3 regions of the uncultured Dubosiella sp. genome follow, and region 2 is predicted to be linked to each of the others. Evidence: a T-box and tRNA genes for the amino acid it is inferred to sense, from the RefSeq annotation. Region 2 holds a T-box; the other regions hold tRNA genes.
What was found. The T-box of region 2 lies ahead of lysS (lysine--tRNA ligase). A T-box ahead of a tRNA ligase gene usually reads a tRNA of that ligase, here a tRNA-Lys.

Region 1: it encodes a tRNA-Lys, which carries the amino acid that the T-box ahead of lysS (lysine--tRNA ligase) is inferred to sense. The anticodon was not compared.
Region 3: it encodes a tRNA-Lys, which carries the amino acid that the T-box ahead of lysS (lysine--tRNA ligase) is inferred to sense. The anticodon was not compared.

What each region holds. Positions count from the first base shown of each region.
Region 1 is NZ_CAXHOA010000003.1:157,088-163,941, reverse strand. Features, by position in the region: gene ABNS49_RS03650 (glycoside hydrolase family 2 TIM barrel-domain containing protein) at 1-364, opposite strand, end outside; gene ABNS49_RS03645 (aminotransferase class I/II-fold pyridoxal phosphate-dependent enzyme) at 498-1,679, opposite strand; gene ABNS49_RS03640 (hypothetical protein) at 1,762-2,892, opposite strand; gene rplT (50S ribosomal protein L20) at 2,990-3,352, opposite strand; gene rpmI (50S ribosomal protein L35) at 3,376-3,567, opposite strand; gene infC (translation initiation factor IF-3) at 3,589-4,086, opposite strand; tRNA gene ABNS49_RS03620 (tRNA-Lys) at 4,367-4,442, opposite strand; gene ABNS49_RS03615 (PTS sugar transporter subunit IIA) at 5,060-6,854, opposite strand, start outside.
Region 2 is NZ_CAXHOA010000004.1:6,681-13,534, forward strand. Features, by position in the region: gene ABNS49_RS03740 (alpha-glucosidase) at 1-1,679, opposite strand, end outside; gene lysS (lysine--tRNA ligase) at 1,828-3,333, opposite strand; T-box leader at 3,364-3,565, opposite strand; gene ABNS49_RS03750 (DegV family protein) at 3,602-4,435, opposite strand; gene ABNS49_RS03755 (DegV family protein) at 4,550-5,383, opposite strand; gene ABNS49_RS03760 (L-threonylcarbamoyladenylate synthase) at 5,446-6,042, opposite strand; gene mnmE (tRNA uridine-5-carboxymethylaminomethyl(34) synthesis GTPase MnmE) at 6,199-6,854, shown strand, end outside.
Region 3 is NZ_CAXHOA010000003.1:149,267-156,120, reverse strand. Features, by position in the region: gene ABNS49_RS03605 (hypothetical protein) at 1-551, opposite strand, end outside; gene ABNS49_RS03600 (PTS fructose transporter subunit IIC) at 562-1,710, opposite strand; gene ABNS49_RS03595 (fructose PTS transporter subunit IIB) at 1,707-2,030, opposite strand; gene ABNS49_RS03590 (PTS sugar transporter subunit IIA) at 2,048-2,488, opposite strand; tRNA gene ABNS49_RS03585 (tRNA-Lys) at 2,747-2,822, opposite strand; gene ABNS49_RS03580 (LCP family protein) at 2,924-4,330, opposite strand; gene ABNS49_RS03575 (exopolysaccharide biosynthesis polyprenyl glycosylphosphotransferase) at 4,355-5,719, opposite strand; gene ABNS49_RS03570 (PepSY domain-containing protein) at 5,741-6,313, opposite strand; gene ABNS49_RS03565 (CpsD/CapB family tyrosine-protein kinase) at 6,313-6,854, opposite strand, start outside.

The DNA.
Region 1 (6,854 bases), on a different contig from region 2:
AGACTTCGCTGTTTGGCGCGTTGTCGACGATGATTTCCAGCGTGTTGTTTTCGGCCAGCGCCGGCGTCAAATCAACGCGGTATGTGGAGTAGCCTCCTTTGTGCTCGGCCAGCGGCTGTCCGTTGAATACGACTTTGGAAGTCGAGTTGGCGCCGTTGATTTCCAGCCAGAGCTGCTCGTCTTCGGCTAAAGCCGGTTTCGCGAACGTTTTGGTGTACACGGCGGTTCCGCGCCAGTAGTCGTTGCCACCATCGGTTCCGTCAACGGCGTTCCAAGTATGTGGAACATGAACGGCTTCGACATGATCGTTGCCATCTTGCTTTTTAAATTCCCAATCTTTGTTAATATTTAAGATTTCCCTCATTTATTTTCCTTCTTTCTTTCTTCAAGGATTTCCTCAAAATATTATAGATTTATTATAACATTCAAAATCGAAAAATAAACAGGAAGCCCTTACATTCTATTTTTTAACATAATTCATCGAAAAAATACCGTTTTTATTTTATCGGGGCCAGCAATCCCGCTTCCTGAATCCGCCGGGCCGCTTCTTCCACCTCGGCGTCGCCACGCACCAGCGCGAACCGGACGTAACGCGTCCCTTCCTGGCCGAAGCTCGTTCCCGCGTTGGTCAAAACGCCGGCTTGCTCCAGCAGCGCGCGATGAAAGCTGGCGCTGTCCTCGTAGTGGTCCGGAATTTTCGCCCAGACAAACATCGTCGCTTCCGGGGGCTCGATCGACCAGCCGGCTTCCTGGAATTTTTGAATGAGCCAATCGCGCCGGCGGCGGTATTCCTGCCGGAGGGCGGGCACGAAGCGGTCGTGGTGGGCCAGAGCGGCAATTCCGGCGCGCTGTACGGCGCCAAACGCCTGGAAGTCGATCATGTTCATCATCCTTTTATATATGGCGATCAATTCCCGGTTGCCTACCATGACGGCGAGCCGGGCGCCGCCCATGGAATACGACTTGGAAAACGAGTTCAGCTCGATTCCGACGTCTTTCGCTCCCTCGAACGACAAAAAGCTTTTGCCGGGTTCTTTGTCGAATACGAGCTCGCTGTAGGCGTTGTCGTGCAAAACGACAATGTCGTATCGTTTCGCGAAGCGAATCAGGCGCTCGTAAAACGAGTCGGGCGCCGTCTTTCCGGTCGGATTGTTGGGGTACGACACGTACATCAGCTTCGCTTTTCTGGCTACGTCCTCCTGGATCGCGTCAAAGTCGATCAAATAGTCGTTTTCTTCTTTGAGCGGCAGAAAAACGATGTCGGCCCCGGCCAGTCTTGGCGCCACGCCGTAAATCGGATAATACGGGTCTGGAATGAGCACGAGATCGCCTGGATCGCAAAACGCCAGCGGAATGTGGCTGAGCGCTTCCTGGCTTCCTTTAACGGTGACGATTTCGTCTTCTGCCAGATCGACGCCATACCGGGTATGGTACCAGCGCGCAATAGCGGCGACCATTTCGGAAAGAGGCGCTAGAGAATACTGGTAGCTTTCATCGTTGAGCGCTTGTCTGGCGAGTTCCTCCTTGATCGCGTGGTGGGGCGGAATGTCGCTGGAACCGATGGAAAAGTCGATGACTTCCTTTCCGGTTTTGGCGGTGTATCTTTTTTTGGCTTCAAACAGCTCGGTAAACGACGGGCTGTCGATGGCTTGAATGCGGGTTGCGGCTTTTGTTTTCATAGGCGTTTCCTTTCATTGTTTTTTCATCTTGTTTCATACGGGTTTCATTATAACATAAAAAGACCCGGTCGGGTCTTTGGATTTAGCGGGCGGCTTCGATTGTCCGCTCGATTTTTCGCTGGATGTCTTCAAGCGCCAGCAGCTCGCTCAGCTGGGCCGGGCGTTTAATTGTCGTGTCGGCGTACATGGCTTGCAGCCACAAAAAGGCGGGGCCTTCCAATGGCGGACGGTTCGTGATTTCCCGGTACAGCCAGGTGGCCAGTTCGACGCGAAGCGTCATGAGCATTGTCGTTTCGTCACCGATCACGAGTTCCGTCTTTTTGAGCTCTTTTTGTTTTTTCTTCCAGTCAAAATAGCGCTGGATCTTTTCTTCGTTTTCGTTGTCGACGATCAGCACCGTGTCGTACTGCCCGTCCTGGATGTCACGCCCATCCAGTTTTTTCGCTTCGCCCCGGTAGCTGGCGTGGTTGGAAGACAATCCCGGAACGAGCACTTCCTCCATGAAAGCCAAACCGTTGGTGTCTTCCGTATAAAACGTCACGGTTTCGACTTCCGGATTTTGCAGGAGCGTAAACAGCAAATACGGGCGTACATCGCCGGCCACGAGAATGTTTCCTTTTCGGCCGCGGGCGAGCTGCCGGTCTTTTTCGATCAAATCCGGGAAGGCGATCAACGTTTGGTCGCTTCCTTTTACTTCAAAGCCGGGAAGCCGGAACGTCGTGTCGGCGTAGCCGGCGGGAATGGCCAAATAGCCGTTTTCATCGAAATCGAGGTTGTCGTACAAAAACAATGTATAGGGTTCGATCGTTTGGGGAGCGCTTTGAAACCGCTCGCTTTGCTCGAACGCAAGAAACCGTTGAACGAATGGGTCGTTTTCAAACGTTTTGGCTTCGACGCGGCGCACGCGTGGAAACTGCCGCAGGCAATAGCGCAGCAAATTGGGATCGTTTTCGATTTCCTTCGGGCTGAACATGTTCAGAATGCCGAGTCCGCCAATCGCCTGGTCCTGGTCGAACACGTAACCGGCGCCGGCGCCGATTTTTTGAATATTCGGGATGAGCTTTTTTACTTCCTCCAAGTCGTTTGGCTCGCAAAACACGTAGCCTTTCTGAATGGTTTGCGCGACTTTGCTGCCTTTGGCGCGGTCAAATAAAAAAGCGTCAAGCTCCCGCTCCAATCGACTGATTGTCGGTTTGGTTGCTCTGATTTTCATATTGGATTCCTTTCCTTATTTTTTTATTGCATAATCGCATTCCATTATAGCACAAAAAAAGGCGCCTATTCACAGGGCCTTTATTGATATGTTTGGCTTACGCGTTGGCGATGGCTGCTTTCGCCTCGTCGCAAATCTTCGTGAACGTTTCCGCGTCGTGGATCGCGATTTCGGAAAGCATTTTCCGGTTGATCTCGATGTTGGCGAGTTTCAAACCATGCATCAGACGCGAGTAGGAAAGGTCGTTCATGCGGGCAGCGGCGTTGATACGCGTGATCCAGATCTTGCGCATGTTTCCTTTCAGTTTCCGACGGTCGTTGTATGCGTATTTGAACGAATGCATTACCTGCTCGTTCGCTGTTTTATATAATGTGTGTTTCGATCCGAAGTATCCTTTCGCGAGCTTCAATACTTTTTTTCTTCTTGCCCGGGATACCGTTCCACCTTTAACTCTTGCCATGCTTTATTCCTCCCTTTGATTCCTTATTTCAACATTTCCTTGATGCGTTTGTAGTCTGTGCTGCTGATCAAACCTGGTTTAGCGAGATGACGACGTTGTTTTTTCGTCTTCCCATGAAAACGGTGTGAAGTATATGCATGGGATCTCTTCAATTTTCCAGTACCCGTGACTTTTACACGTTTTGCTAATCCTCTATGACTTTTCATTTTAGGCATGTTACGTTCCTCCTACCCTTCTTACTTCTTTTTCGGTGCCAACACGGTTGACATCGTGTTTCCTTCCAAAGCCGGTTTCTTTTCGATTACCGCGATGTCTTTGACTTCATCCAGAAATTGATTCATGATTTGACGACCGACTTCCTGGCGTGTCATCATCCGTCCGCGGAACCTCATATCAATCTTCACTTTCATGCCCGACTCGATCCATTTTTTCGCCTGGCGAACTTTGGTTTCAAAATCGTGCGTGTCGATAATGGGCGACAGGCGCAGCGCTTTCAGCTCCACGACGTGTTGCTTGCGCTTTGCTTCCTTGGCTTTCTTTTGCTGCTCAAAATGGTAGCGGCCATAATCCAAAACTTTGCAGACGGCTGGACGAGCCTTGGGAGCGACGCACAGCAAATCGAGATTTTGACGATATGCGACATCCAGTGCCTCTCTTTTGGATAACACTCCCAACTGGTTTCCATTCGAGTCGATGACGAGCACTTCTCTAAATGGAATCTTTTCATTGAACAAATCTTCATTGACATTGTTCGGGGCAACTCTTCTGTTATTGATATACGATACCTACCTTTCACCAAAAGAAAATGGGTACACAAAGGCACCCATTATTAAAATCCATAACGTTGATGAATTGGCATTGACCCACGCATCCGTATGCGTCGGGTGAGAAGGGGTGCTTCTATCTTTCCATTTCTTTACTTGGCTATAATAGCACTTCTGTCAACGAAACGCAACCCGTTTCGAAAAAAAACATCTATCTCGTTTTCCGAAACAGATGTTTGTTGTTCATAAATGGTGGATCCTTAGGGATTCGAACCCTAGACCCACTGATTAAGAGTCAGTTGCTCTGCCAGCTGAGCTAAGGATCCATCTAACTGCTTGAATATAATAGCACGAATCCCCTGCCCTGACAAGACAAAAGCGGAAAATACGAAAATCAAGCGAGATAAACCGGGCGATAACGTGAAGACTGTCTTAAGGTTGCGCCAAAAAGAGAAGGTTGCTATAATGAAGACGTAAAAAACCTGCTATCTGTTAAAGCGGCTAGCTCGGATTTATCATTTCATGAGCAACTCACGAAACACAACAATCTCGCCAAAGATCACTTTTCGTGGTTGCTTTTTTCATGCGCTTCAATCAACGCGATGAAAAGCGGAACGATGATCGCTAGAAATTCCAACACGATCGAAAGGATTTCGTATGCATTCATACTCCCACCTCCATTTCGGGAAACGGCAGATCCAGTTTCCATTTATCGAAACAGAGTTTTTTCCGGTTCTCTGGCTAAAGCCCGACCGAACCAACCACGCTCAAATAACAGGCGTTTTTATTTTATCAAATTGCCAATATAGTTTCATCTACTTTTGTATTTATTTCAAACTAAACTTCTCCTTCCAAAGCCAAGTCAACCCATAAATCAAAAAAAGAAAGGTAAACAAAAACGGAAGGCTGATGTCTTTCCTTCCGTTCCATATTTTCCGCTTTCTCATGGAAACATTTCCTGATACAGGCGCACGCTGTCCCTGGCGCTTCGCAAGCTTTGCAGGCCGCCCGGATTGCTCAAGCATGGAATGAGCTCCCGGTAAAACGTTTCCACCCGTCTTCGTTCGTCCTCGACATTCATGTTGAACGCCGCGAAAAAGATGAGATCGACCTTTTCCTGCTCGTCCCACAGCATTGGCCGCTTCAAGGTGACAAGCACGACGCGCGACTCGTGGACGTATTCGGGATCGCCATGCGGAAACGCGATACCGCTGCCAATCGAGGTCGACATCTTCCTTTCCCGTTCGATGGCCGACGAATACAAGCCATTGGCGCAAAAGCCTTTTTTCTGCAACAAATCCACGACGTTGGCGATGAGCGCCTCCTTATTCGGATAGTCGGCTTGCAGCAGCATCAGCTCGGGCGAAAACAACGAGGCGCAGTCGATGGAAAAGAGCCACGCGGGCTTCCGGTCTTTTTTCGACATTTTCTGAATTTTCTGACGCAGCTTGAGAATGCCTTCCTCGGTGAGCAGGTTTTCAACGACGATATTGCGCGGATCGTCCACGGCGGTCCGGGACAAAACGACATCCGCCTGCCGGTAGTGGGGATTGTCTTTTTCAAACCGGCTCAAAATATGGATTTCCCGGATTTCCGGGACATAGCTCATCAGCCGCTGGCTAATCAACTCGCCATAGCTGCGGGAAAAATCCGCGATCAGCACGACCATGTACTCCACGTCTTTGCGTTCGAGCGCCGTTTGGATCAGCAGGACGATATACCCCAGTTCGTCGTCGGTAATCATCAAATCGAAATACTTCTCAAACAACATGCTAATCATCCAGCTGGCGGCATACACCTGGGAAAACTCCTTTTTAATGTAGCCGAGTAGCTCGTTGGTCCGCGACTGGCCATGACGTAGCCGGAAAACGGTGGAGCGCAAATGCAGGATCAAGCTTTGCCGCAGCTGGCAATCCGTCGAAAAGTCATGATTGAGAATCGTGCCCATCGAGTGGATGACTTCGTCGACAAACTGGATCAAGTGCTCGTCATAGCTGTGAATCGGTTCGCTTTCCCCGCCGCTGCGCGCAAACCCCGCGCAAATCATTTGCATCGTCAAGTAAAACTCGTCGTCTTCCGAAAGCGTGACGTTTTCGATCCGCTCGATTTCCGTGCAAATCGCCTTCGCGAACAAATACTCGTTGTAGTGTTCCAAAAGCCGCACGTCTTCCTGACGCAAGTGGACAGGCGTGTCCTGCCTGGAAATGGCCAGCGCCAAAAAGATGAGCATTTTCGTAAACACCTGGTTGGAAAAATGCAAATGCCACTCGTGCTCGAGCCGGACGATGATGTGCTTAAGACCCGTTAAATCGACACCGTAAAAATACTCGTTTAGCACGTGATCCCGGTGCGCGTCGTCGACTTGCTCCAAAAGAAATGTCGCCAGCGCGCCGCGAAAGTCGTTTTCCTCGTATTGCAGCAAGTATCCCGAGCGCCGGTCGTTGAGCACGGAAATGTTCCATGGCTCCAAATCGCGCTGAATGGAGCGAATGAGCTTGTTGAGCGTCGGCCCGGAAATGTACAGCCGATCCAGCAACGTCCGGGCTTGCAGTCCTTCCTTTCGCCCCAAGCTAAACAAACGGTACAAAACATAGCTCTCGCGATCGTCAATCAAAATGGCGCCCGCCGCCTCGGTGGCGTGGACATAGGCGGCGATTTGCGCCTTTTGCGCTTCGTCGGCCTCCAGCCAAATGCCGACACGCGGCTTTTTTTGAATCGTTCCCCAGTCGTTTTCCCGC
Region 2 (6,854 bases):
TTGATCCACACAATTCCCTCGTAAGGTGTCAGCGTCACCGCTTTTTCAAAAGGTTTAAGCGAATCGTTGCCGATCCATGGCGTGTATCCTTCCTCCAGCAGTGCGTCCGGCCATTCGACGGTTTGCGGCTGCTCGCTGAAATTGCACGCCACAAGCAGCTTTTGTCCCTCGTATTCCCGTGTAAACACGTAGACGTTATCGTCCTCCTCCATGTATTGACGATACGTTCCATACGGAACGACTTTGTTCGTGTGCCGCAAAGCGATTAGACGCTGATAAAAATGGAACACCGAATCTGGATCGGCGATTTCTTGTTTCGCGTTGATCTCGGTATAATTCGGGTTGACGCCGATCCATGGCTCAACCGAAGAAAATCCCGCATACGCTTCGTCGCTCCACTGCATCGGCGTTCTGGCATTGTCGCGCGACAATTTGTAAACGCCCTCCATAAACTCTTCCTCGCGCATCGCGCCGGTTTCCTTTACGAGTTCCCGATAGGCGTTCAAAATCTCGATATCGTGGTACGCGTCGATCGAAGGAAAGCGGACGTTTGTCATCCCCAGCTCCTCGCCCTGGTAAATGTACGGCGTGCCTTGATGCATATGCAAGCAGAGCGCCAGCATTTTCGCGGACTTTTTGCGCCACGCCTTCTTGTCGCTGCCCCAGCGGGAAACGATGCGCGGCTGGTCGTGGTTGTCCCAGTACAACGAGTTCCATCCCCGACCGTCGAGTCCTTCCTGCCACTTTTTGAAGTTGGCTTTCATCTTTTTTAAATCAAAAGGCATCGGTGACCACTTTCCATATTTTCCATGGTCGATGTCCATCATTTCGAACTGGAACACCATATTCAGCTCGTTTTCCTCACTGCCCGCGTAGCGCTGCGCCTCTTCGATCGTCGCTCCGGGCGCTTCGCCAACTGTCACGATATCGTATTTGGACAGCACTTCCTTGTTCATCTCTTTCAAGTACGCGTGCACGCGCGGCCCGTTGCAGCAAAACTCCATCGAATTGCCATACGCTCCACCATGGGTTTCGCCATCCGGAAACGCCTGGTCTTTCGAAATGAGATTGATGACATCCATGCGGAATCCGTCGATTCCCTTATCCAGCCACCAGGTCATCATTTTATAAACCGATTGGCGGACCCGCTCGTTTTCCCAGTTCAAATCGGGCTGCTTTTCCGCGAAAATGTGCAAATACCATTGTCCCGTTTGCTCGTCGTATTTCCACGCCGGGCCGGAAAACGCCGAACCCCAGTTGTTGGGCGCCTGATCCGCCTTTCCATCTTTCCAAATATAGTAGTCGCGATACGGGTTGTCTTTGGATTTTCGGCTTTCAACGAACCATTCGTGCTCGTCCGAGGTGTGGTTGACAACCAGATCCATCACGATTTTCAACCCTTTTTCATGGGCCTCTTTCAGCAAAAGATCAAAGTCCTCCATCGTCCCAAATTCATCCATGATCGCTTGGTAGTCGGAAATGTCATAGCCGTTGTCCGCGTTGGGCGACTGGTATACAGGCGAAAGCCAAAGCACATCGACGCCTAAATCCGCCAAATAGTCAAGCCTTTCCCGGATTCCATTCAAATCACCGATCCCGTCGTCGTTGGAATCGTTAAAGCTCCGTGGATAAATTTGATAAATCACACTTTCTTTCCACCAGGTTTCCATCGGTTTCATCTTTTCTTTTCCTCCATCTTCTCTTTCTCGTTGTTTGATGGCTTTATTGTACCGACTTTCCCTTTTGATTTCTCACACTTTCAAATCCAAAAATCACACGATTTCACCACAGGCAAAAAAAAGCCCGCGTTCGCGGACTTCGATTTTCCTATTTGTTTTTCATGTGCGGGAACAGCAGGACTTCGCGAATCGTTCGCTGGTCCGTCAAAAGCATCACCAGGCGGTCGATTCCCAAGCCGACACCTCCCGTTGGCGGCATGCCGTATTCGAGCGCCTCAACGTAGTCGACATCCATTTCGTTGGCTTCGTCGTCGCCCAGATCGCGCAGCTCGAGCTGTTTTTCGAACCGTTCTCTCTGGTCGATCGGATCGTTTAGTTCCGAGAAGGCGTTCGCGTACTCGTGACCGCAAATAAAGAGCTCATAGCGATCCGTAAAGCGCGGATCCTCGGCGTTCTTTTTCGCCAGTGGCGAGATCTCGATCGGATACTCGTACACGAATGTCGGCTGCTCGATCGTTTCCTCGACATACTTCTCGAAGAAAAGCGAAATGATATGGCCGACGGAATTGTGCTTTTTCTCCAATTCAATGCCATGCTCGGCCGCCAGAGCTTTAGCCTCTTCAAAGCTCATTTCCTGCTTAAAGTCGATGCCTGTTTTCTCCCGGATCGCCTCGCACATCGTGACGCGCTTGAACGGCTCGCCAAAATGCAACATCGTGCCCTGGTACTCCACATCGGTCGTGCCGAGCACTTTTTGCGATACGAACCGGAACAAGCCTTCGATCAAGTCCATCATGCCGTGCAAATCCGAATACGCCACGTACGCTTCCACCGTCGTAAACTCCGGATTGTGGGTCGCGTCCATGCCTTCGTTGCGGAACAGACGGCCAATCTCGTACACGCCTTCCAATCCGCCGACAATGAGTCGCTTCAACGGCAGCTCGGTCGCGATGCGCAAGTAGAACGGCATGTCCAGCGTGTTGTGATGGGTCACAAACGGTCTGGCGGCCGCTCCGCCTAAAATCGGCTGGAGAACCGGTGTTTCCACCTCCATCAAGCCCTGGCCATCCAAATATTCCTGAATGGCGCGGATGATGCGCGGTCTGGTGATGGCGATCTTCTTCGCTTCCGGATTCATGATCAAATCCACATACCGGCGGCGGAACCGTTCTTCCGTATCGGTCAAACCGTGGAATTTTTCCGGCAGCGGCCGCAGCGCTTTGGAAAGATGCGTGTACTCTTTCGCCCGAACCGCCAAATCACCGTGGTCGGTTTTCATGAGCGTGCCCGCGATGCCGACGATATCGCCCAAATCGTTTTTCTTGAAAATCTCGTAGGCGTCGTCGCCAATCGTGTCTTTTCGCACATAAATCTGGATTTGCCCGTCCAAATCCTGAATGTGCATGAAACCGGCTTTTCCCATCCGGCGCTTCGTCATGATCCGGCCGGCGATGGTGACAGGGATTTGCAGCGCCTCCAGCTCTTCTTTGGTTTTTTCCTGATACACCGGAATGATATCCCCTGAACGATGCGTCCGTTTAAACGCCGATCCAAACGGATCCACGCCCATCGCGCGCAGGTCTTCCATCTTCTGCCGGCGGACTTTTTCCTGTTCCGACAGCTTATTTTGAACCGCTTTGTTTTTTTCTGCCATATGATCTCCTTTTCCAATAAAAAAGAGCACTCCAGGGACGAAGTGCTCGCGTTACCACCCTGATTCGCCTTCCGGTTGCCCGGACGGCCTTGTTCCCTTGTGGGAATCCTTTAATGCAGGAATACAGACAGCTCCCGGGTCTTTCTTCCAAAGCCTTTTTCTGCTTTCTTGCACCACCCGAAAGCTCTCTAAAAGATACCGACTTTGTGCCTATCCCGTTCAACGCCTTAACAAGGTTATCCTACAAAATGTCGGTCCATTTGTCAATTTACTTCGTTCGATAAGCGATCGCTTTGGCGCCCGGACCCACATGCGTGCCAATCGCCGCGCCGATTTGCTGGGTATACACGTTCGCAAACGGATAAACATCCAAAATTTCCTCCGTCCACGACGTCAAATCTTCCGTGCCTTCCTGCCCCGTATAGCCAAAGATCGCCGTATTCAAGTCGACCTCGTCTTGCGCCATCAGCCGCCGGACTTCCTGAATCGCCGATTTCTTGCCTCGCGCTTTGGAGAGCACGACGACTTGCCCTTCCTGGACACCAATCAACGGCTTGATTTTCAAAAAGTTGCCCGCGATGGCCGCCGCTTTGGACAACCGGCCGCCCTTCTGCAAGTAATCGAGCGTGTCGACGACCGCGATTACCTTCACCTGGCCGCGCATCGCTTCAAGCGCCTCTTTGATTTGCCGGGCGTTCCAGCCTTTTTCCCGCATCGCGACCGCTTCCAAAATAAGCACCATCAACGGCAAAGTCACTTGCTGGCTGTCCACCACAAAGATGTTGTCACGCTCGCTCATCGACTTCGCCAGGTTCGCGGATTGAAACGTGCCGGACAGTTCTTTGGCGATGGGCAAAACGAGCAGCTCGTCGTTTGGAAATTTTTCATACATCGTCATAAAAGCAGCTGGCGAAGGCTGCGACGTTTTCGGCAGCTGGTCGCTGTTGGCAAGCTTCTCGTACAGCGTGTCGGGATCCATTTCCACCCGGTCAAGCGCCGTCTTTCCTTCGTGTTCAATATGCAATGGTACGATTTCGACTCCAAGTTGTCCGGCTTGCTCCAAGGTCAAGTCGCTTCCGGAATCCACAATGATTTTTACCATGATTTTTCTCCCTTTCGTTTTTCTTGATTGTACTTGGATTAGTTGATTTGTCAACATTTTTTTCCCATCGTCATCTCGCTTCCAAAACAAAAAAAAGATCCGGATGGATCTTCTCTAACGAAACCGATACACAATCAACCGCAGGCCCGGGCCCGTATGCGTGCCAATGAGGGAGCCGATTTGCGAAGTCGTATGCGTGGCGAAGCCATACTTGTTCGCGAGCGGATCGCGAAACGAAACCAGGTCGACGCTACCTTTCGCGCCCGAATAGCCAAAGTAGGCGCGTTCCGGGTCGATGTCGTGGGCGTCGATCAGTTTCTCCACTTCACGAAGAATCGACTTTTTGCCGCGCGCCTTGGAAAACATCACGATTTTTCCGTCTTCCAGTCCAATGATGGGGTGGATGTGCAAAAAATTGCCTGCCATCATGACCGATTTGGAAAGCCGGCCGCCTTTGTATAAATACTCCAGCGTGTCGACGACGGCGATCAGCTGGATGTGCTCTTTCAAATCCTCGATGGCGCGCGCCGCCTCCTGAGCGGTTTTGCCTTCGTCACGCAGCCGAATGGCCTCATCCACAAGAAAGCGCAATCCTTGCGCCGTCTGCAACGTATCCACGACGTAAATATCGTCACGTCCGCTCATTTGTTTCGCCAGCAAGGCGGACTGGTACGTGCCTGACAGCTCTCTTGACATCGGCAGCACGACGATTTCCTGATCCGGATAGCGCTCGTACGCCTCCAAAAACTGTCCCGGAGCCGGCTGTGAGGTTTTCGGAAGTTCCTCGCTTTCGGCAAGCAAGCCGTAAAAGTCGTCTGGTGTCAGCGTCAGCCGGTCCTGAAAATGCTTTCCGGCAAATTCAACATTCAAAGGAACGACCTCGACGCCATCGCGCGTCCATTCCTCCTTTGTCAAATCACTTGTGGAATCTGTGATAAGTTGAAACATTGTATCCTTTCCTTTCATTTCTCTATTTTCTCTATTATAGCGAAAACCTCGAAAAAAGAGGGTTACAATACTTCGCGGATTTTTTCTTCCGGAATCGCGCCTTCGCGCAAAATCACGAACGCGTCGTTCGTGCAGTCCACGATCGTGCTCGCCTGCAAGTCGCGGCACGTTCCCTGGACGATCGCGTCAATGTGGCCCAGCTGGGAAAGAGCGTCCTCGTACGTCAGGGCGGTGGGCTCGCCTGACATGTTGGCGGACGTCACCATGAGCGGACGGCCGATTTGACGGATCACCGCCAAAAGCGGTTCCAGGTCGGGCATCCGCAGCGCGATCGTGTCTTTTCCATTCGTATATGCCGGATCGACGCTGTCTTTGCGCCGTACGACGATCGTAAGGGCGCCGGGCATGAAGGCGTCGATCAGCCGGCGGGTTTTCGGGCTCACGTACGCGACTTGCTCGATTTGCCGCAAGTCGGAAATCATCATCGGAATCGGCTTTTCTTCCGGGCGTCGTTTCGCCTGCTTCAGACGCTCCAAATCGTCCAGGTTTCCGTACGGCACGCCGACCCCATACACCGTATCGGTTGGGAACGCGACGATGCCCCCCTCGTCGAGTCTTTGGACGATGGCGTCCGTGTCCGTCCACGCATAAGTTTTCATCTCAATCCAGGAGCGGATACCCGCCTGCTTGCGCGAGGAAGCTCCTCTCTCTCCTTCCAACGGTATCCCTTCGTTCCTCTTTTCGCGGGTTGTCCCGCTAAATACTTTCAGTATAGCGAAATCATGCTACAATGGACAAGTGAAAGGAGTTCTCCTATGTTTTCTGATACGATTGCCGCGATCTCGACACCGCTTCAGGAAGGGGCGATTTCCATCGTCCGCCTGAGTGGTGACCAAGCCATCGCGATCGCGAATAAAATATTTTCCGTCGACTTGACGCGCAAGCCGTCGCATACGATTACGTATGGGTTTGTGCACGACCAAAACAAGCCTGTCGACGAGGCGCTCGTTTCCGTCTTCCGCGCGCCCAAAACGTACACGCGCGAGGATGTCGTCGAAATCAACTGCCATGGCGGCGTGTTCATCACCCGCAAGATCTTGACGCTGGCTCTTGCCAACGGGGCCCGGCTCGCCAAGCCCGGCGAGTTCACGATGCGCGCGTTTTATCACGGCCGCATCGACCTGTCGCAAGCCGAAGCGGTGGAAGACATGATCGAGGCCGCGAGCGACACGAGCGCGGATATGGCGCTTCAAGGCATACGGGGCAGCGTGCGCCGGCTAATCGAGCCTTTGATTGATGACATCATGGACATTATCGCCAACATCGAAGTGAACATCGACTATCCCGAATACGACGACGTGGAAACGCTGACGTTCGAAAACCTGCTGCCCAAAACCGAAGCGTGGCTCAAAAAAATCGACCGCATCCTGGAACGGGCGCAAAACGGGCAAATCGTCAAGCGCGGCATCGA
Region 3 (6,854 bases), on a different contig from region 2:
CCGGCGCCAATGTAGCCGATCTTCAAGCACTCTTTAAACATTTTCTCGTCCATCTTGCATACCGCGAAATACGGCAGCACCGGAATGACGCCCATGAGCGTTTCGGCGTAGTCAAGCGTGATCTCGCATCCCGGGAACAGCTTCAAAACATCGGCGCCCCACTTCCACGCGTTGACGACTTCCGTGCCGGTGAAGACACCTGGCATGTACATCAAATCCTTTTCCTGGCACAACTTGCTTACTTCCTTGGATAAATTCGGCGCGACGATGTATTCGCTGCCCGCGTCGATGGCTTTTTGCGCCTGCTGCTCGTCTAAAATCGTTCCAGTTCCTAAAATGATCTGGTCGCCGAATTTCTCTTTGAGCAAGCCAAGCGCGTGGGCGCACGCGTCCCCGGTCGGCTGGTCGTACGTCAGCTCAATGAACTTTCCGCCGCCCTGGACGACGGCCTGGACCGCCTGGACCAAATCATCGTCCTGAATGCGCTGGGTCTTGAAAATAAAGATTAGTTTTTTCTCCTTCAATAAATCGAGAGTTTGTTTTTTATTCATATGCGTTCTCCTATTCAAATTCAATGTGGATATCCAAGTCGTCGCTCGTGTCGATCGCTTCGGCGCTGGCGACTGGCGCGGTTTGCAGCGCGGGCTTGCTTTCCGGCATCGCCTCGGCGCTTGCGGTTTGCGCCTTGACTGGCTCTTCGGTTACGTTTTTACGACAGAGCGCCAGCACGACGATTGTGACAAGCGTTCCAATGGCGACGGATAGAACCGCGCCCGGCCAGACATTTTTCATGACCGGGAAGGCGAAGAGCCCACCCATCATGACAGGCGACTGCACGTTGAAGTACATCGCGATCGCGCCGGTCACCATATTGCCAAGGATCGTGGCCGGCCAAACGCGCAGCGGATCGGCGAGCAGGATTGGCAGACCGCCTTCGGCGATTTGGCAGCAGCCCAAAATGATGGCGGATTTTCCAGTCGCGCGTTGCGCGGCCGTGTATTTGCGCTTGTTGATGATCGTCGACAAGCCGATACCGAGTGTCGCGGTGACGCCGATGCACACTTTGGCGCCTTCCGGACCGAGAATGCCGTCGGCGACGAGTCCATTGACGACAGTCGTTCCGACTTTCGTGACCGGACCGCCTAAGTCAACACCCATCAGGGCGCCGAGCACCATACCGAAGACGATGCGCGAACCGGATTGCATTTCGGCGAACAGCGAGGACAAATAGCTTTGCAGACCGCCAAGGACAGGCCCTAAAATGTAGTCCATAGACAATACGACGAACAAGCCGCCCAAAATTGGCAAAATGAGCATTGGCAGCAAAGAAGCCAAATCCTTGCTCAGCGGAAGCTTGTCTTTGACGAGCTTGCAAAAGTAGCCCACGGCGATACCGCCGATGATGCCGCCGACAAACCCGATTTTGTATTCAACGGACAACAGGCCGACCAGGAAGCCTGGCGCCAGACCCGGCCGGTCGCAAATCGCGTAGGCGATGTAGGCCGCCAGCACGGGAACAACCATTCCCATTGTGAGGGCGCCGCCCTGGTACAAATAGTAGGCGAACGTGCCCGTGGCTTCTTCGACACCGGTGCCGCCTAAAATCGTTCCAAACGACTGTAGCAAGCCACCCATGCAAATGACGGGAATAAAGTAGGAGATGCCGGTCAGGACGGGCTGCACGACGAGCGCTTTTAACTTTTCTTTCATGATGCGCACCCCTGACTGAGTTTGTGTTCAATGGTGACAATGAGTTTTTCCGGCTGCTTGATGGCGACAGCGGAGCTGACGCGGACGATTGGCTTGCCGGCGAACCGTTCTTGTTTGGCGACGGAAATATCGGCCGCTAAAATGATGACATCGGCGTTTTGGATCGCTTGCGGCGAGAGTTCCTCTTCGATTCCGATGTTGCCCTGTGTTTCCACATGGATCGTATGGCCGCGGTTTTGAGCGGCTTCGATCAGTTTTTCTTTTGCGATATACGTATGCGCGACGCCGATGGTGCACGCAGTAACTGCCGCGATATTCATGGTTTCCTCCTGTTGGTTTATAAGATTTCGTACAGTTGTTGAGGGGATTGGATTTCGTTCAACGCCTCTCTGGCTTCTTTTCGGATCAGCATCATCGCCAGCTCCGAAAGCATTTTGATGTGGGTCTTGTCGCCATTGGCCGGGATCGCCATCAAGAAGATGTGCTGGATCGGCTTTCCGTCCATGGATTCCCATTCGATTGGCTCCTTTAACCGGATATATGAGATGGCTGCCCGATTGACGCATTCGTCCACGCCATGGGGAATGGCGACGCCATCTTCCAAACCGGTTTCGGATAAGGTTTCCCGGTATTCGACTGCCTGGCGGAATTGATTTTCGTTTTGAATGATGCCCGCCTCGTATAAGTGATGGATCATGGTGTCGAACACTTCGGCTTTGGATTTCAGTGGAAGATTCATGTCGATACACGATTCATCGAGCAGATCTTTTAAGTTCATATTCTCACCTCCTCGTGTTTGGTAAGCGCTTCCTTTGACGGTTTCAGTATAGCATGCGGCCTACCAGCTAAAATTTCCGTTTCGGTCAAATTGCGAATTTTGTTTTTTGCGCGCGAGGCGTTCGGGAAGACTTTGTCGTTCCCAAATCTTTTTTCCAAAAAAAAGGTCATAAAAAAATCTGCCTTTTCTTTACACTTGAAAATTACGTAAAAAAAAGACCAATGAACGGTTGGTTCATTGATCTTTCATTTGATAAGATGGTGGATCCTTAGGGATTCGAACCCTAGACCCACTGATTAAGAGTCAGTTGCTCTGCCAGCTGAGCTAAGGATCCATCTCACTGCTTGAACATCATAGCATGGATCGTTAGCGTCCGCAAGATTGTTTTTCCATTTTTAAGAAAAAAGCCCGGATACGGGCTTTCGTTGTTGGATTTTACGAACCGGCGCGCAACACCGCGTCGATCTTTTGTTCGACTCGCTGGAGAGTTTGATCGTCCAAAACGAGAACGTTCGCTTTTTCGCCTAGCGGCTCAATATCTTTTTCTTCCAAACGGCCTTCCACGCTAACGATTTCAAGCGTCCATGGCGCGCGCTGGAGCATTTGCATTTTGACCAGATCGCCAATTTGCTCCTTGCTCATGCTCGTCTGGATCGACTCGCCGAGCACACTTTGAATCGTTTCGAAGTGGGCCAGCGCCTTCGAGGATAAAATTTTCTCGATCATCGCGCTGAGAACGACCATTTCGCCCTGGTTTGGATTCGATGGATCGTTCGGGCATTCCTGGACATACGTCAACGCTTGCTTGGCGTCCAGCCACAGCTTTCCTTGTTCGAATTTTTGCTTCGACTTCGTTTCAAACGCTTGTTTGTTGTCGATTTCAATGCCGCCAAGCTGGTCGACGATGCCCGTCATTGTCGTCAAGTTGACACGGACCGTGTAGTCGATTGGCACGTCGAGTTCCTGCTCGAGCGCCTGTCGCACGACGTGCGTGCCCTGGATGCCAAGATATCCGAGCTTGTTGTTCCACACATACGTTTCTTTTGGCAGCGAAACGAGCAGTTTTTTTTTATCCTGCGGATTGACGACGGCCAAAATATTGACGGTGTTGGCGCTGTTTTCATTGACGCTGCCATACTCGTTGGTGCCCATGATCAGCACCGTGAACGGCGTCTTCGTCACATCAAGCGTCGCGGATCGGCCCCGATCCAGTTCGACTTTGACTTTTTTCGTGGCAATCGCGCGAAGCGGCTGGTTTTCCTGGAGTCCGTCTTCTTGCGTCAGCGCTTCGATGAGCGGCCGCTGCGCGATGATCGCTTCCACTTTTTTCGCTTTCAACGCGTCAAGGAGCGGCGTCAACGAAGGATAGGCGCTGGATTCGATCGAAACGCCTTCCTTTTTGAACTGCTTGAGCATTTCCACGCTCGTTTGATCCTCGTCGGTTTCATAATAGCCGATTCGTTTGCCTTGGAGCTCTTGCAGCGACTGGATGGCACTGTTTTGCGGTACGTAGACGCAAACTTCGCTGATATATGTTCTCTCTTTCATCGAAAGGCTCCAGAGCAGCTCGTTTGTTTTGGCGACATACCACGAACCGCCAAGCATCGCGATGGTCAGCGGCGTGATGATCATCCAGGCGAACACGTTTTTCCAAATCGTGTGCGGTCTTTTAAAGAACAGGCGGCACGCCACGCCAAAGAGCAGCAGCGCGATGAGCGCCACGAGCGCGATGAACCGCAAAGGAATGGCATCGAGGCGAATGAGCAGGCCGATGAGTGTCGCAATAGAGCAAAACGAGAGAATCGCACCGTAAAATCCGGGTCTTTTGAGGTTTTCTTTCATGTGGGGTTTGTCCTCCTTCCCTGATTACATGGCGCCTTCATCGTCGCCGAGCACTTGTTTGACGGTTCGAATCAGTAAGGTGATGTCGAGCCATAAACTCCAGTTGCGGTAATAATATTCGTCCAGCTCCAGCCTTTGTTCAAAATTGACTTCGCTGCGTCCGTGCGTCTGCCACATGCCGGTAATGCCCGGCTTCGAGCTGACGACGTCCTGATAATACGGACCCATGTCGACTTTTTCGCGAGGCAAGTAAGGTCTTGGCCCGATGAGCGACATTTCCCCTTTCAGCACGTTGATGAACTGCGGAAACTCGTCGAGGCTCGTCTTTCTTAAAAAGGAGCCTGCCTTCGTGATGCGTGGATCGTCGCGAAGCTTTTTGTTTTCCTGGTACTCTTTTCGAATGGCTTCGTCTTTTTCCATGAGCTCATCCAAAATTTTTTCCGCGTTCGGTACCATGGTCCGGTATTTGTAAATCGTGAATTCCCGCCCGTTTTCTCCAATTCGGACTTGCTTGAAAAAAATCGGGTCGTAGTCGCCTTGCTTGTGGTTGAGATGCCGGACGTACAGCGTCAAAGGCGCGAGCACGCACAAGCCCGCCAGGCCGGCTAAAATATCCATGCCGCGCTTGAAGATCTTTTCCGTGTTCGTAATCGTTCCTTCGGCGGTTGAAATCATAAGCTGCCCGTCAAAGTCGTCGATTTTCGTGTTGAAGGTGACCAGTCCTTCCATCCGCGGCAAATACTTGATTGTTTCCACCTGGTTGATCAGGCGTTCCACCAGCTTGCGCTGGTCTTTGCGGCTCATTTCCGGAATGGCGATCAGCACGGTTTCAATGTCTTGTTCGGCAATGACTTTTTCCAAATCTTTGAGTGGATAAATCGGCTTTTCCTGCTCCACGATCGTCTGGTCGACGTGGTGGAAAAACGGATCGTCGTTGCAGTTGATGAATCCTTTGACATTGAGCAAGGAATACCGGTTGGTGCGGCACGTTCCATAGAGCTGGCTGGCGGTCGTTCCCGCGCCAATGATGAGCACGTTTTTTTTCAACTTGTCCCAAAACACGACGTGGGTGTAACGGGCGATGAGCAAGTTGCAAAATCCGTGACACAGCAAATAGAGCACGAGCCACCCGAACTGCCCCCACGAAAACGGGTCGTAGTCGAGCAGCAGCAGCGAGGCGCCAATGTAGCCCATATAGCCGAGTAGCAGCAGCTTCAGCTCGTCCCAAATCAAGATGGCCCGGCCCCGGTACCGGCCGGCCAAATGCATGATGATAAAATACAAGAGCACGAGCTTGATTTTAAATACAAAAGAAAAAGGGAAAACAAAAACGAGTCCGATCGTCATGATCCCTTCTATGATATTTTTATAAACGCCAAGTTTTGTCATAGTCCCCCACCTTCATTCCTGTTAAATAAAGATCGAGCTGATGACTTCTCCGGTTTCCGCGTTGACGGTGACTTGGTTGCGCGCGTCCCCGTACACAAACTCCACTGTGTATTCGGTTTTCTTTTTATTCAGCTTCACGCTCAGTTCGCTGACATCGGCTTCTTCCAGTCCCGCGTTGGCCAGCGCGGCGTTCACGGCGTCCTGTTCGGAAACGACGCCTTCCTCCGTTGGATTTTCGGCTTCTTTCGGTTGTTGTTCATTGGTGTTTTCCGCCGGAGCCGCCGGCTGCTGCTCAGCTGGCGCGTGGGCCGTCGATGTTCCCTGGTCGCGATCGAACACGCAGTCGCGGATGATGCCGTCTTTGCCAAGGGTGTACGTATATTGTCCGTTGTCGACATTGAATTGGACGACATACTCGCCATCTTGTTCCTTGGCGTCGATATTGGACGCGGTTTCCGTTGTGTTGTTTGAATCGTCGAGGGCGACTTCGGTCGCGTCTTCCAGCGACACGTCGTCCGCTTTGGAGCAGCCGGCCAGCACGCACGAGAAAGCGAGCAGCGAAGCGCCGGAGATTTGAAGGATTTGTTTTTTCATTATTTCTTCTCCTCGTTTCCATAGCCGTAGCCATAACCGTAGCCATAGCCGTATTTTTTCGATTTCAGCTCTTCCACCTTGGTCAGCACGATGCCGAAAATGTTCGCGCCGCTGCGCACCATGTCGTCGAGCGCGGCTTTAGCCGCCCGCTTGTCGGTTTCTTTGGACGAAACGACGTACAGCGTGCCGTCGGCCGCGTTCGATACCGGAATTCCGTCACTGACGCGGTTGACCGGCGGACAGTCGATAATAATATAGTCGAATTCTTCTCTGGCCGAGGCGAGGAATTCTTCGAACTTGTGCGAGGAAAGCACTTCGGTCGGGTTTGGCACCCGGCTTCCTGTCGGCAGGAAGTAAAGCAGCGAATCGTTGGAAAACTGCAACTGGACGATTTCCTCGTAGCCAAGCACGCTGGAGCCCGGCACATAGCGGCTCAGCAAGTTGGACAGTCCTCTCGCGTTGGACACTTTGTACATTTTGTGGTCGCTTGGATTTCGCAAGTCGGCGTCAATGAGCAGCACACGCGCGTACTTGTCCGCGA